DNA from 4 places in the Virgibacillus xinjiangensis genome. Region 1 is predicted to be linked to each of the others. Evidence: riboswitches for the same ligand, from Rfam matches in the RefSeq annotation. Region 1 holds a riboswitch; each other region holds the start of a gene.
The links. A riboswitch is a leader RNA that binds a small molecule or an ion and turns the genes downstream of it on or off. The one in region 1 is predicted to bind S-adenosylmethionine.
Positions count from the first base shown of each region.

Region 2: it holds a riboswitch for S-adenosylmethionine, as region 1 does, so the genes downstream of both, ACFOGI_RS14385 (phosphoadenylyl-sulfate reductase) here and ACFOGI_RS05375 (YfcC family protein) in region 1, are expected to answer to the same signal.
Region 3: it holds a riboswitch for S-adenosylmethionine, as region 1 does, so the genes downstream of both, ACFOGI_RS16210 (methionine ABC transporter ATP-binding protein) here and ACFOGI_RS05375 (YfcC family protein) in region 1, are expected to answer to the same signal.
Region 4: it holds a riboswitch for S-adenosylmethionine, as region 1 does, so the genes downstream of both, ACFOGI_RS06535 (O-acetylhomoserine aminocarboxypropyltransferase/cysteine synthase family protein) here and ACFOGI_RS05375 (YfcC family protein) in region 1, are expected to answer to the same signal.

Region 1 is NZ_JBHRSA010000020.1:11,723-14,845, reverse strand. It holds gene ACFOGI_RS05385 (PAS domain-containing protein) at 1-399, opposite strand, end outside; gene ACFOGI_RS05380 (cupin domain-containing protein) at 540-881, opposite strand; SAM riboswitch class I at 1,194-1,305, shown strand; gene ACFOGI_RS05375 (YfcC family protein) at 1,518-2,927, shown strand.
Region 2 is NZ_JBHRSA010000051.1:1,950-5,072, forward strand. It holds gene ectB (diaminobutyrate--2-oxoglutarate transaminase) at 1-999, shown strand, start outside; gene ACFOGI_RS14380 (ectoine synthase) at 1,079-1,468, shown strand; SAM riboswitch class I at 1,616-1,724, shown strand; gene ACFOGI_RS14385 (phosphoadenylyl-sulfate reductase) at 1,815-2,537, shown strand; gene ACFOGI_RS14390 (assimilatory sulfite reductase (NADPH) flavoprotein subunit) at 2,798-3,123, shown strand, end outside.
Region 3 is NZ_JBHRSA010000058.1:20,656-23,778, forward strand. It holds gene ACFOGI_RS16200 (YjzC family protein) at 59-271, shown strand; gene ACFOGI_RS16205 (hypothetical protein) at 409-1,431, shown strand; SAM riboswitch class I at 1,607-1,715, shown strand; gene ACFOGI_RS16210 (methionine ABC transporter ATP-binding protein) at 1,790-2,809, shown strand; gene ACFOGI_RS16215 (methionine ABC transporter permease) at 2,793-3,123, shown strand, end outside.
Region 4 is NZ_JBHRSA010000027.1:26,631-29,753, reverse strand. It holds gene ACFOGI_RS06535 (O-acetylhomoserine aminocarboxypropyltransferase/cysteine synthase family protein) at 1-1,658, opposite strand, end outside; SAM riboswitch class I at 1,772-1,894, opposite strand; gene rarD (EamA family transporter RarD) at 2,388-3,123, opposite strand, start outside.

The sequences.
Region 1 (3,123 bases):
ATTGACAGTCACATCCATACAGCCAAGGTATCTTCCGTTTTCATCACGTACTGCCATGAATTTTTGGTAAATCTGACCAGATTCACCACTGCGCTTAGGGAACCAAAATTCCCATTCATCGCGTTTTCCTGTATGGAAATCATTCAACAACTTTTCAACGTGGTGAGCCACTTTCGGGTGAAGCTCAAGCACGTGGCGGCCAATCGCTTCCTTCCGGCGACCATGCACACGGTTTGGATTATTTGAATACCAGCGGAAAATATCATCGGCATCACAAAAGCCCATTTCAAATGGCAGTAGATTAATGATGGAATCCAACGTGCTTGCTCTGATCGCCCCGGTTTCAAAATTAATCACAGCTTCAGGACTGATTAGTTCGGACAATTTTTGTTCAAGCATATCTAAATCTCTCCTTTAAGAATAGAATTTTATAAATAATAGTAAGCATAGACTCATCTGCTAATAATGCTATATAGCAGGTATGGACTTATAAAAGAAATCCGGTGCAGCCGTTCCTCTGATCACAGCTGAACTGGCGTTTACATGTTTTTCGCATATTGCTCATCAGGGATCTTATTCAGCATGACATATAGGCTTACGTCAGATGACCCAGTACTGGCAAATGCCAGCTCTTCATCGCCATTACATACAAGAACGTCATCCTGTTGTACAGGAACTTCTTTCCTATCTATGGTAAATGTACCTTCACCCTGTAGGACAAGTAAATATACATTGGAGCCAGGATGCTTATGTGCAGGCAAAGTTTGACCAGGTTCAAAGTTAAGCACAAACACCGTACTTTTGTCCTCTTTAAAAATAATCCGTTTCGTAAACCTCTCCTTATTCATTTCCATATATTCGTTAAGGTTTTGTATTTTCATGTCAACTTCCTCCCATTTGATGAATCATAAGTAAATCTGACTTTCTAACCAAAGTATATTCTAATAAACGGATAAAAAAATTGACCTAGGTCAATTTTGGAATGATTGATCTCAAAATAGCAGGGTTTTGAGCTAAACAGGCAAGATAGACTGAAAATTTTATTCCAGCTCCATCAGAGTCAGCCGATTAGTAACCAATCTATCGACTTGATCCGACATCTTCCTCCAAAAATCTCTTTATCTTATTGACAAAAAACTCACTCGAGTATAAAATTGCTCATTACTAACAAAAATTTTCTAATTTAATAATTTTACTTATCAAGAGTGACTGAGGGACAGGCCCAATGACGTCCGGCTACCTCCTTTTAGAAGGAAAGGTGCCAATTCCTGCAGAATAATTCGGATTTATTCTGGGAGATAAGGCGAAATAGACATACAGCCTCTTTCCCATTGGAAGAGGTTGTTTTGTGTCTATCAAAATTTATTAATTAGATACAAGGGGGATAGAAGCCAGGGGACAGTATTGGAAAAAGCCGAGTATTGCTATGGTAATACGGACGTTATTATATGTACCGTTATGCGAGGGCACAGTCGTTTAACTCAACGAAAGAAAATACACACAAGAGGTGAACAACTATGCAGGAAGAAAATAAAAGTAAAAAATTGCTGGATCGGATTCCACATCCACTTGCTCTATTGTTTTATATTGTAGTTGCTGCAGCTATTTTGACGTATATTATTCCGGCAGGATCTTATGAAAGGGAAGATGTGGATGGTGCCACTCGGACTATTCCTGGGACGTTTGATTTCATAGAGAGTAGTCCGGTTGGGATTCTCGATTTATTTACGGCAATTCCAGAAGGTTTCCAAGAAATGTCCGATATCGTCTTTGTCACATTCGCGGCTGCTATGATGTTCGGACTATTGGAAAGAACGGGGATGCTGGAAAACACAGTAGGGACCTTCATACGGAAAGTTGGTATGAACAGGCGTTTCCTTGTCGTTGTCATCATGACATTCGTTTATGGATTTTTCGGGATATTTGTAGGGCTTGAAAATAATATCGCCCTTATTCCAATCGCTGTATTAGTAAGTGTTGCAATTGGCGGAGATGCCATGCTCGGGGCCGGTATTGGAATTGGGGGTGTGCTTGTAGGATTTGGTTTATCTCCATTCAATCCTTATACAGTTGGTGTAGGACACAAGATAGCGGAAATGCAACTCTTCTCAGGATGGCTTTTCAGAAGTATTTTGGTGTTTGCTATATTATCCGTATTAGCTTATTTTAACGTAAGGTATTTCAAAAAGATTTTAAAGAACCCGGGTAAAAGCCTGGGGTATGACATAGATACTCAAGACATGTCACTCAGCAAACCGCTTGATACATATCACATGAGAAAAAAAGATATTGCCATGCTATTGGTATTCATCTCTGGGATCATTATCATGCTCACTGGTATCTTCACCCAAGGATGGTATATCAATGAAGTAGCTGCGATCTATCTGATGATCGGGATGGTCTGTGGACTGATTGCTGGGTTGAATGGCAGTGAGATTGCCAAAGTATTTTCCAAAGCGCTAGAACCTAGTGCATTGGCAGCTATCTTGATTGGGGTGGCAATGGCGACTCAAGTAGTGATGAACCAGGGTAATATCAGTGATACAGTTGCTCATGGCCTTGTCTCTGTGCTGGATTATTTGCCAACAACACTAGCGGTCTTGTTCATGACGGTAGCCCAGTCGATCATTAATATTCTGATTCCTAGTGGGAGTGGACAAGCAATGGTGACACTGCCGATCATGATTCCGGTCGGTGATATGTTGGATATTACACGGCAATCGACCATTTTAGCATTCCAAGTCGGTGATGGCCTTACCAATTTATTTTCCCCAACATTGGGCGGGCTGATGGCAATGCTTGGTTTATGCAGAGTACCTTATGGAAGATGGCTTCGTTATATTGTCCCGTTTGCCATCATAGCACTCTGTATCGCTTGGATTGCCTTGGTCATCAGTGTATTGATTAATTGGGGTGGCTCCCTCTAAAATAAAGTTTACTTTGTTGGATGGTTGGTCCAACTTGGTCCGTTGTACGTAACCGTTTGGTGTTCATCACCAGACGGTTTTATTTGTATAGGATTGTTTATATCTGATAGATGCTCCACTTCCGTTTGGTTTGTTAACGGCTCTGTGGTTCATTGAAGTCTCTATAACGTAAACTCTGTTGCCGGTAGGAATTTTG
Region 2 (3,123 bases), on a different contig from region 1:
TTCCTGGAGCGTTACAAAGAAGTAATTTTGGAGCCCCGCAATTTGGATTATAAAATCATGTTCCCAGGACCTACTGGGACCAACACGGTTGAAAGTGCACTGAAAATTGCTAGAAAGGTGACAGGCCGTGACACGGTCATCAGTTTCACCAACGCATTCCATGGTATGACCATTGGATCACTTTCTGTAACTGGAAACTCCTTTAAGCGCCATGGGGCCGGTGTGCCGCTGCATCACTCAGTTTCCATGCCTTTCGATGATTATGTAGATGGCCAGAGTTCTATTGCATACCTTGAACGATTCCTGGAAGACAGCGGAAGTGGTGTTGCACTGCCTGCTGCTATTATTCTGGAAACCGTACAGGGTGAAGGCGGAATTAATGCTGCCAGTATGGAATGGTTGAAAGAGATTGAAAACATCTGCCGCCGTTGGGACATTTTGTTGATTGTAGATGATGTCCAAGCAGGTAATGGACGCACAGGGACATACTTCAGCTTTGAACCAGCTGGAATTAAGCCAGATGTAGTCTGTCTCTCCAAGTCAATTGGTGGTGTAGGTCTGCCAATGGCTATTACACTGATCAAATCTGAATATGATCAATGGGGACCAGGTGAACATAATGGTACTTTCCGAGGAAATAACCTGGCATTCATTGCAGCAACTGAAGCACTCAATCGCTGGGAGACAGATGATTTTGCTAAAGAAATTCAGGAAAAGGCTGATTTCTTAAGTGACTCTGTAAAAGAAATCATCAATAAATATCCGGAGCTGAATGGCACAGCGCGTGGTCGTGGATTAATGCAAGGTATCGCCATAGACAAAGAAGGACTTGCCAGCGAAATTTGTGCAGAGGCATTCAATCGTGGCCTGATTGTAGAGACATCCGGTCCTAGCGATGAAGTGGTAAAATTCCTTCCGCCGTTAGTCATTGACAAAGATGGTCTGGCAAAAGGCCTGGAAATCCTGGAAGAAAGCATTAAAGCTGCAACTGCTAAATAATCATCGTAATATATTTCACTAAAATATATAGAGAAACAGCAATAGTTTTCATACAAAATGACGAAAAGGGGAATTCGACATGATCGTAAAATCTTTGGAAAATATTATTGGAACAGAGGACGAAACATCTGATGGCAATTGGACCAGCCGCCGTTTTATCCTGAACAAAGACGGTGTGGGCTTCAGCATGAATGATACTGTAATTGCTGCTGGTACAGAAAATTACTTCTGGTATAAAAATCACATTGAAGCCGTTTACGTAATTGAAGGAGAAGGACAGATCGAAGAAGTTGAAAATGGTGGAAAGATGCATGATCTGAAGCCTGGCACTCTCTACCTTCTGAATGATCATGATAAGCATAAAGTCCATGCAAAAACCCAATTGCGCATGGTTTGTGTGTTCAACCCGCCACTTGTCGGAACTGAGACACACAATGAAGAAGGAGTTTATCCACTACTGACTGAGTAGTTCAAAAGGCATTCGAGGATAGGACTTTATGGTCCTATCCTTTTTTACTATTTTAGTATTAAATGAATTTTTTCTGAAAAGTGTATTGACGAATGGAGTATAACGGTATAGAATGACTAGCAACAACTACATAAACAATTTCCAAAATTCTTATCAAGAAAGGTGAAGGGAAAAGGCCCTTGTAAGCCTCGGCTACAGATGTAGAACGCCTAAATGGTGACAATTCCTATACTAATGGTTGACTATAAGATAAGAAGAGAATCAGCAGAATGTAAGAATATCCTTTTTTATTCTGGAGAGGTTTTTATATTCTGATGTGGAAAAAACTCATATGGAGGGTTGATGCGTGAATAATGAAGTAATCACCTACGACGAATTCACTGGGGATCCTTTCAAGAATTGGGTATCACAAGATGAAACCAAAGGAGCGTCTACCATTCTGAAATGGGCATATGATTCCTATGGCGATGGTGTCACCTATGCATGCAGCTTCGGTGCCGAAGGAATGGTATTGATTGATTTGATTTCTAAAGTGAAGAAGGATGCGCAGATTGTATTCCTTGATACAGATTTGCATTTTCAGGAGACATATGAGCTCATTGAGGAAGTAAAGGCGAAGTATCCGGAACTCCGAATTCATATTAAAAAACCTGAGCTGACTCTGGAAGAACAGGCGGAAGAACATGGGTCAGCATTGTGGAAAAGACAGCCGGACCAATGCTGTTTCATTCGTAAGATCAAACCACTCGAGGATGCGTTAAGCGGTGTACCCGCTTGGATTTCAGGCCTGCGCAGAGAACAATCGCCCAGCCGCAGTAAAACAGACTATGTGAATAGAGACGAACGATTCAAATCCATCAAGGTTTGCCCCCTCATTCATTGGACTTGGGATGATGTCTGGGACTATATCCGGACGAATGATCTTCCATATAATGAATTGCATGACAATGGCTATCCTAGTATTGGCTGTATACCGTGTACTTCACGTGTAAGTGACTCCGGTGATTCCCGTGAAGGAAGATGGGCAGGCTTCAATAAAACTGAATGTGGCCTTCATACAAATGGTTGAACAAAGCCTTTTATTTTTAATTTAAATCCGAGTATATTGCTAGAAATACAATACTTTTGGTTTACTAGAAACTCCGTAATTCCCTGGTATGATAAGATTTTTTCCTTATGAATCAGGGCTAAAAATTACAATTAAAGCCGAGTAATACGCTTTGTATACACGGCATATCAATTAAAGAGCCAATCGGTGGCAGGAACCTAAAATGTCTGCTGATTGGCATGGAGAACAATAAAAAATAGTATCTTATGGGGTGAGTATCTTTGCAATTATTGGAAACCAATAGTCCTTTCAGTAAGGAACAGACAGAGGATCTCAATCGTATTCTGCCAACCTTAACAGAGACACAGAGAATATGGCTGAGTGGGTATCTTTCAGTGCCGCAGCAATCTAGTGGCGGAGTGGCCGCAGTTTTGGAAAATCCAACGGCATCTCAGCCAGCTGTTCAGCAAACTGCATCGCTGAAACAGAGGGAGTTGACCATTTTATATGGTTCAGAAACAGGTAATGCCCAGTCAGTCGCTAAGGATTTAGAAGAAAAAGCGAAAGCACGGGACAAGAAAGTAAAGCTCGCTGCTCTGGATGATTT
Region 3 (3,123 bases), on a different contig from region 1:
TTCATAATTATTCCTCCGGTAATCCATACTAAGGAAAAGTCCAGAAGGAGGAAATCAAATGGGTGAACAGTCAAGATTCAAAGCAGGAGATAAAGCACCGAATAATGGCATATATATAGAAAAAGGTGAAACGGGAAGCAACGTGGAAGACCCGCGCCAGTTGGAGATGGAAGCAGGCCAGGAGTTTCCTCAGAATACCAACCAGGACCGGGTGTGGATCAAGAAACGCGACCTTCATAAACCAGGTGTCCAGGGAAGAAGCAACAACTAGTGTCAGGCTGCTCTGTAAATGGAGCGGCTTTTTTATGGAGCAAGGTCTCCAATAAATAAATCACTTCCATTTTTAATCGATCGATCATGCAAACCAGGTACATAAAGAAGAAAACCCTACAGGAGGAGAGATGCTGAATGAATCCGTTATTTGTCAGTCAGGAGGAAGTTTTCAGCTTTTATAAGAATGGCGATAGGGTAGAGCAGAAGACAGAGGTGCGATTCGACCCGCTCACCGGGGAATCTTCCAGGTTGGTCGTTGATCCCGGGATGCAACCGGCTAAAACGGACTATTTCGAGGAAGGGGTAGAGACCGGCGGTGACCAATGCCCGTTCTGCCCCGAGAATCTGGAGGCATTCACGCCGGTATTCCCGAAAGAGATATCCCCGGAAGGAAGGATTCGGAAGGGAGAATCGGTCGTATTTCCAAATCTCTTTCCTTACAGCAAGCATAATGGGGTAGTCGTACTCTCCGAAGAACATTATGTCACCCTGAAGAACTTTACAATCCCAATGATGCGGGATGCATTCCAGGCAGCACAACAATATATTCAGCAGGTACTCCGGTCGGAAGAGGAAGTAATGTATGCTTCGATCAATTGGAATTACCTGCCGGAAGCGGGAGGGAGCATTCTGCATCCGCATCTCCATGTGGTCGTGTCGGAAGCAGCAACCAATTACCAGAGTCTATTTGACCGCAAGTCCAGGGCTTTTCAGGAAAACCATGGCATCGAGTATCTTGCCTGGCTGTATGATCAAGAAAAGGATGGAGAGCGTTGGATCGGGGAAAAAGGAAATACAGCATGGATGCATTCATTTGCTCCAAAAAGCCATTATGATTTTCAAGCGATTTTTAAAGGGCTGACAGACATTACTGAATTTAAGCAGCAGGATTGGGAGGACTTTGCTAGCGGCCTGCAGGCAGTATTTCTCACCTTGCAAGAAGAGGGACTGGCCAGTTTCAATATGTCGCTGACCTTTTCCAATGAAGGATCTCCGGCCCATGCCCGGGTCATCCCCAGACTTTCCTACAGCGGAGTTGGCACCAGTGATATGAACTTTTTCCACACCCTTCATCAGGAACCAATCGTTTATAAAAATCCGGAAAAGGCTGCTGCAAAGGTAAGGAAGAACTTCGAAGGAGACAATGCCCTTCCATGATCGGCAGGGAGTCCTAAATTATAGCTCTCCTGTATGACGTTTTATTCCTAGTACGCGCACGCCACTGCAAGAAAGATGCGATTTTGCGGAATTACACCATTAACTGTAAAATTCTAAAATTGTGTTGACATTGTTGTCGAACCCATATAGTATTAAGTCTATGAAAATTGTATACAGCTTATCAAGAGTGACTGAGGGAACAGGCCTGAAGACGTCACAGCAACCTTCCATGACGGAGTGGTGCTACCTCCTGCGGAATGAGTATCCATTCTGGAAGATAAGGTATTGAATCAGTAATCAACCTCTCTTTCACATATGGAAAGAGGTTTTTTTGTTTTAGGCGATATGGGGGAACAGCATGATTGAGCTGCGTAATCTGGAGAAAGTATTTAAAGTGAAGAACAAGCAGGTCACGGGTGTGGATCAGGTAGACCTGCGTATCGACCGTGGAGAGATTTATGGGATTGTCGGGTACAGCGGAGCAGGTAAAAGCACACTCCTCCGCTGCATCAATATTCTGGAGCGGCCGACAGCAGGGGAAGTGCTGATTGATGGTACCGATCTGCTAAAACTGCCGGCCAAAGAACTAAGACAGGCGCGCCAGTCGATCGGCATGATTTTTCAAGGATTCCATCTTGTCTCTTCCAAAACGGTGGCGGAGAATGTAGCGTTCGCCCTGAAGGCTGCAGGCCTTGGCAGGACAGAACAACAGAAGCGGGTGGCGGAGCTGTTGGAACTTGTTGGTCTAGCCGATAAGGCCGACACTTATCCAGCCCAACTCAGCGGGGGACAGAAACAGCGGGTGAGCATTGCCAGGGCGCTGGCCAACAACCCGAAAGTGCTGTTGTGTGACGAAGCGACTTCCGCCTTGGATCCAAGCACCACCAAATCGATTCTCCGGCTGCTGAAAAAGATCAATGAGGAGCTTGGAATCACGATTGTCATCATCACCCATGAAATGGAAGTCGTCAAAGAAATCTGCCACCGTTGTGCCGTGATGCAGGCTGGCAAAGTGGTGGAAGAAGGAAAGGTTTTCGATATCTTCGCGAACCCCAAAGAAGAATTGACCAAGGATTTCATTCAGACCGTCCTGCAATTTACATTGCCGGAAAAGCTTTTGAGAGAGTGCAAGGGCACCTTGGTAAAATTGCAATTCCGCGGGGATCTGGCCAAGGAAGCGGTGGTTTCCGATATGCTGCAGGCCTATCCGGTGAGCGGCAACATCCTTCATGGGAAAGTGGAGTACATACGGGACATGCCTCTCGGCGTGTTCATGATGGAACTAACTGGTGCAAAAGATCAGATTGACGGAGCGATTGCTTACTTGGAAGAACGAATTGAACAAGTGGAGGTGGTGCAGCATGGATCGGTTGATTGAACTGCTTCCGGAGCTGAATCAAGCATTCTTTGAAACTTTGTATATGGTAGGCATCTCCCTTGGAATCGCCATTCTCGTCGGACTGCCGCTAGGAATCCTTTTATTTGTCACGGATCGCGGAGTATTCCTGGAGAACCGCTTCGTAAAGGTGACAGCAGGGATCATTACCAACCTGGTACGCTCGATCCCGTTTATCATACTGTTGGTTTTTCTGTTGCCTGTTACAGATGCACTGCTTGGCACCACGATCGGGCCGACGGCAGCAGCAGTGCCTCTATCGGTGGCAGCCATTCCATTTTTCGCTCGGATTGTAG
Region 4 (3,123 bases), on a different contig from region 1:
TCTTCATATGCATTTTTATTCGTTACGACCGTGATCCCGGAAGCTTCGGCATTTTCCAGTGTACCAGCAGCATCCACCGGATTTTCGACCCATAGAACTTTTCCTTGTGTATGGATGAGCTGTTCGATGACGGCCTGAGGAAGTTGGTCTCCACCAGCCAGAATGGCATCGACCGCTTCGAGATCCTCCGATAGGTCAGTTTTGTCGTTGATCTTTCTCACATCAAAGCCCAACTGTTCCAGCTTACTGCCGGATGATGTGTCATCCGTGGCAGCAATCACTTTCTTGCGTACCCCTTCACCGCTCCGGTCGAAAGGAGAAGAAAGAAGCCACTGTACGGCATCTTGTTCTTTAGGCTCATATCCTCCTGTTTCTCCAGTTGCTTTGGCAATAGCCTGGTCCAGGTCTGCCAGAATGTCCTGTGGCGATTCGATGCCTACGGAGAGGCGTACCAGTTCTTCTTTCACTCCACTTTTCTGAAGGTCCTCCGCTTTCAGCTGCTGGTGGGTAGTGGAAGCAGGGTGGATGATGAGTGATTTGGCATCCCCTACATTGGCCACATGGGACCATAAGTTGACATTGTCAATGAGAGTCCTTCCTGCCTCACGCCCACCTTGGATACCAAAGGTGATCACCGACCCATAGCCGAACGCAAAGTACTTTTTGGCAAGCTCATGTGATGGGTGGCTGTCCAGCCCCGGGAAGCTGACCCATTCTACTGCTGGGTGCTTCTCCAAGTAGGAGGCAACTTTTTCTGCATTTTTAGCGTGTCGCTCTACGCGCAGATGCAATGTTTCCAAGCCTTGCAGAAGGAGGAAAGCATTCTGTGGGCTTAACGATGCGCCGATATCCCTCAAAAGCTGGACACGGAGTTTGGTGATGAATGCTGCAGGGCCCAGGTCCTTATATTGCAAGCCGGCATAGCTTTCGTCAGGTTCGGTGAAACCAGGGAACCGTTCATTGTCCCAGTTGAACCGTCCGCCGTCGACTACCACACCGCCGATGGTCGTTCCATGGCCGCCAATCCACTTCGTTGCCGAGTGGACGACAATGTCGGCGCCCCATGTCAGCGGCTTGGCGACGTAAGGGGTGGCAAATGTATTATCAATGATCAGTGGAATCTGGTATTCATGGGCAATTTCTGCTACCTTCTCCACATCAAAGACGTACAGGCTCGGATTCGTAATGATTTCTCCAAAGACAGCTTTCGTCTTGTCTGTGATGGCTGCACGAATTGCCTCTGGGTCAGTTCCATCTACGAATTTCACATCAATCCCATAGCGTGGAAGGGTGTTCGCAAACAGGTTGTATGTACCGCCGTAAAGATTGCTGTCGGCAACAATCTCATCCCCTGAACTGGCGATGTTGAGAATGGATAGGGTGATGGCGGCCATGCCGGATGAGGTTGCCACCGCACCGACGCCATCCTCGAGCTGGGCCATCCGCTGTTCGAAGGCATCGACGGTAGGGTTCATGATCCGGCTGTAGATATTGCCGGGCTCAGCCAAGCCGAAGAGATTCTGGGCATGTTCGGTATCACGGAAAACATAGGAAGTAGTCTGATAGATTGGCACTGCACGGGATCCGGTGGTCGGATCTGGCTGCTGTCCTCCGTGAAGCAAAACAGTTTCGGGGTTGAACGATTGAAATTGAGACATGGGTAATTCCTCCTTGGTTTTTTGATGAGATATTTCACACCGCTCCTGGAGATGGGGAAGGGATATAAAAAAGCCCTCTTCCTAAGAAGAGGGATTGGTTATCAACCGTCCTCCTCTTATCTTCCAGATCGATCGGGTATGGATCTGTAGGATGTAGCACCTTTAATAGCGAGTGTCTCTCGCTCGTGGTTGCCGGGTTTCACAGGGCCTATTCCCTCCACCGCTCTTGATAAGAGATTAATCTTTACTAAATTACTAAACATTATAGGCTTTTGTGCCTGTAACTGTCAATAGATTTAGAAAATTTGACGTATGGGAGGAGTGCATGGAATATCGGCGAGAGGAGTGCGGGAATCGGCAGGAGGAGTGTGAAATCCGCGGGAGAGTGGGGGGGATCAGCAGAAGGAGCGAGATATCCGCTGTAGAGTGAGGGGATCAGCAGGAGGAGCGAGATATCGGCGGGAGAGTGAGGGAATCAGCAGGAGGCACGGGTTATCCGCGGGAGAGCGAGGGAATCGGCAGGAGGAGCGAGATATCGGCGGGAGAGTGAGGGAATCGGCAGGAGGAGCGAGATATCGGCGGAAGAGTGAGGGAATCAGCAGGAGGAGCGAGATATCCGCTGGAGAACGAGGGAATCGACAGGAGGAGCGGGATATCGGCGGGAGAGCGAGGGAATCGGCAGGAGGAGCGAGATATCGGCGGAAGAGCGAGAGAATCGGCAGGAGGCAGTCAGTTTGCCTGCTCTCCTGCCGAGGTCTTTTTCAAGGACTTTTGGGTCTGGATGCTTCTTCTATAGGTGGAAGCCATATAAATGATCAGTGCCGTCCAGATCAGGACAAAGGCTACGAGATGTGCCTGGGTAAATGGTTCCTGATAGAGGAAAACTCCCAACAACAGCATGATGGTCGGTGCGATGTACTGTAGAAATCCTACCATGGCCAGCGGAATTTGTTTGGCTCCGCTGGCGAACATCAGCAATGGGATGGCAGTAGCGGCGCCACTGCCGGCCAAGATCAGGTTAGTTGTGGACAGTGGTGCTGCCCATGTGAACGAATTGGCCGGAATGGCAGATAGATAGATCAGAGCGATGGGGGTGACCATTAGCGTTTCAATGGTCAGGCCGGTCATCGTGCTGACCTGAACTATTTTCTTCAATAGCCCATAAAAGGCAAAGGAGAAAGCGAGAATCAGGGAGACCCATGGAAAGACACCATAGCTGATGGTTAGATAGACTACTCCACATGCTGCGAGAATGAAAGAAACAATCTGGCTGCCGTTGAATCTCTCTTTCAAAACGATGGCGCCAAGCAAAATGCTGACGAGCGGGTTGATATAATAACCGAGACTAGCCTGGATCACATGGTCACTGTTCACGGCCCAGATAAACGTCAGCCAGTTGAGGCTGATGAGAATGGAGGCAAGAGCAATTCCCCAGAATCTCCGTTTGTTTCGGATGACTTCCTTT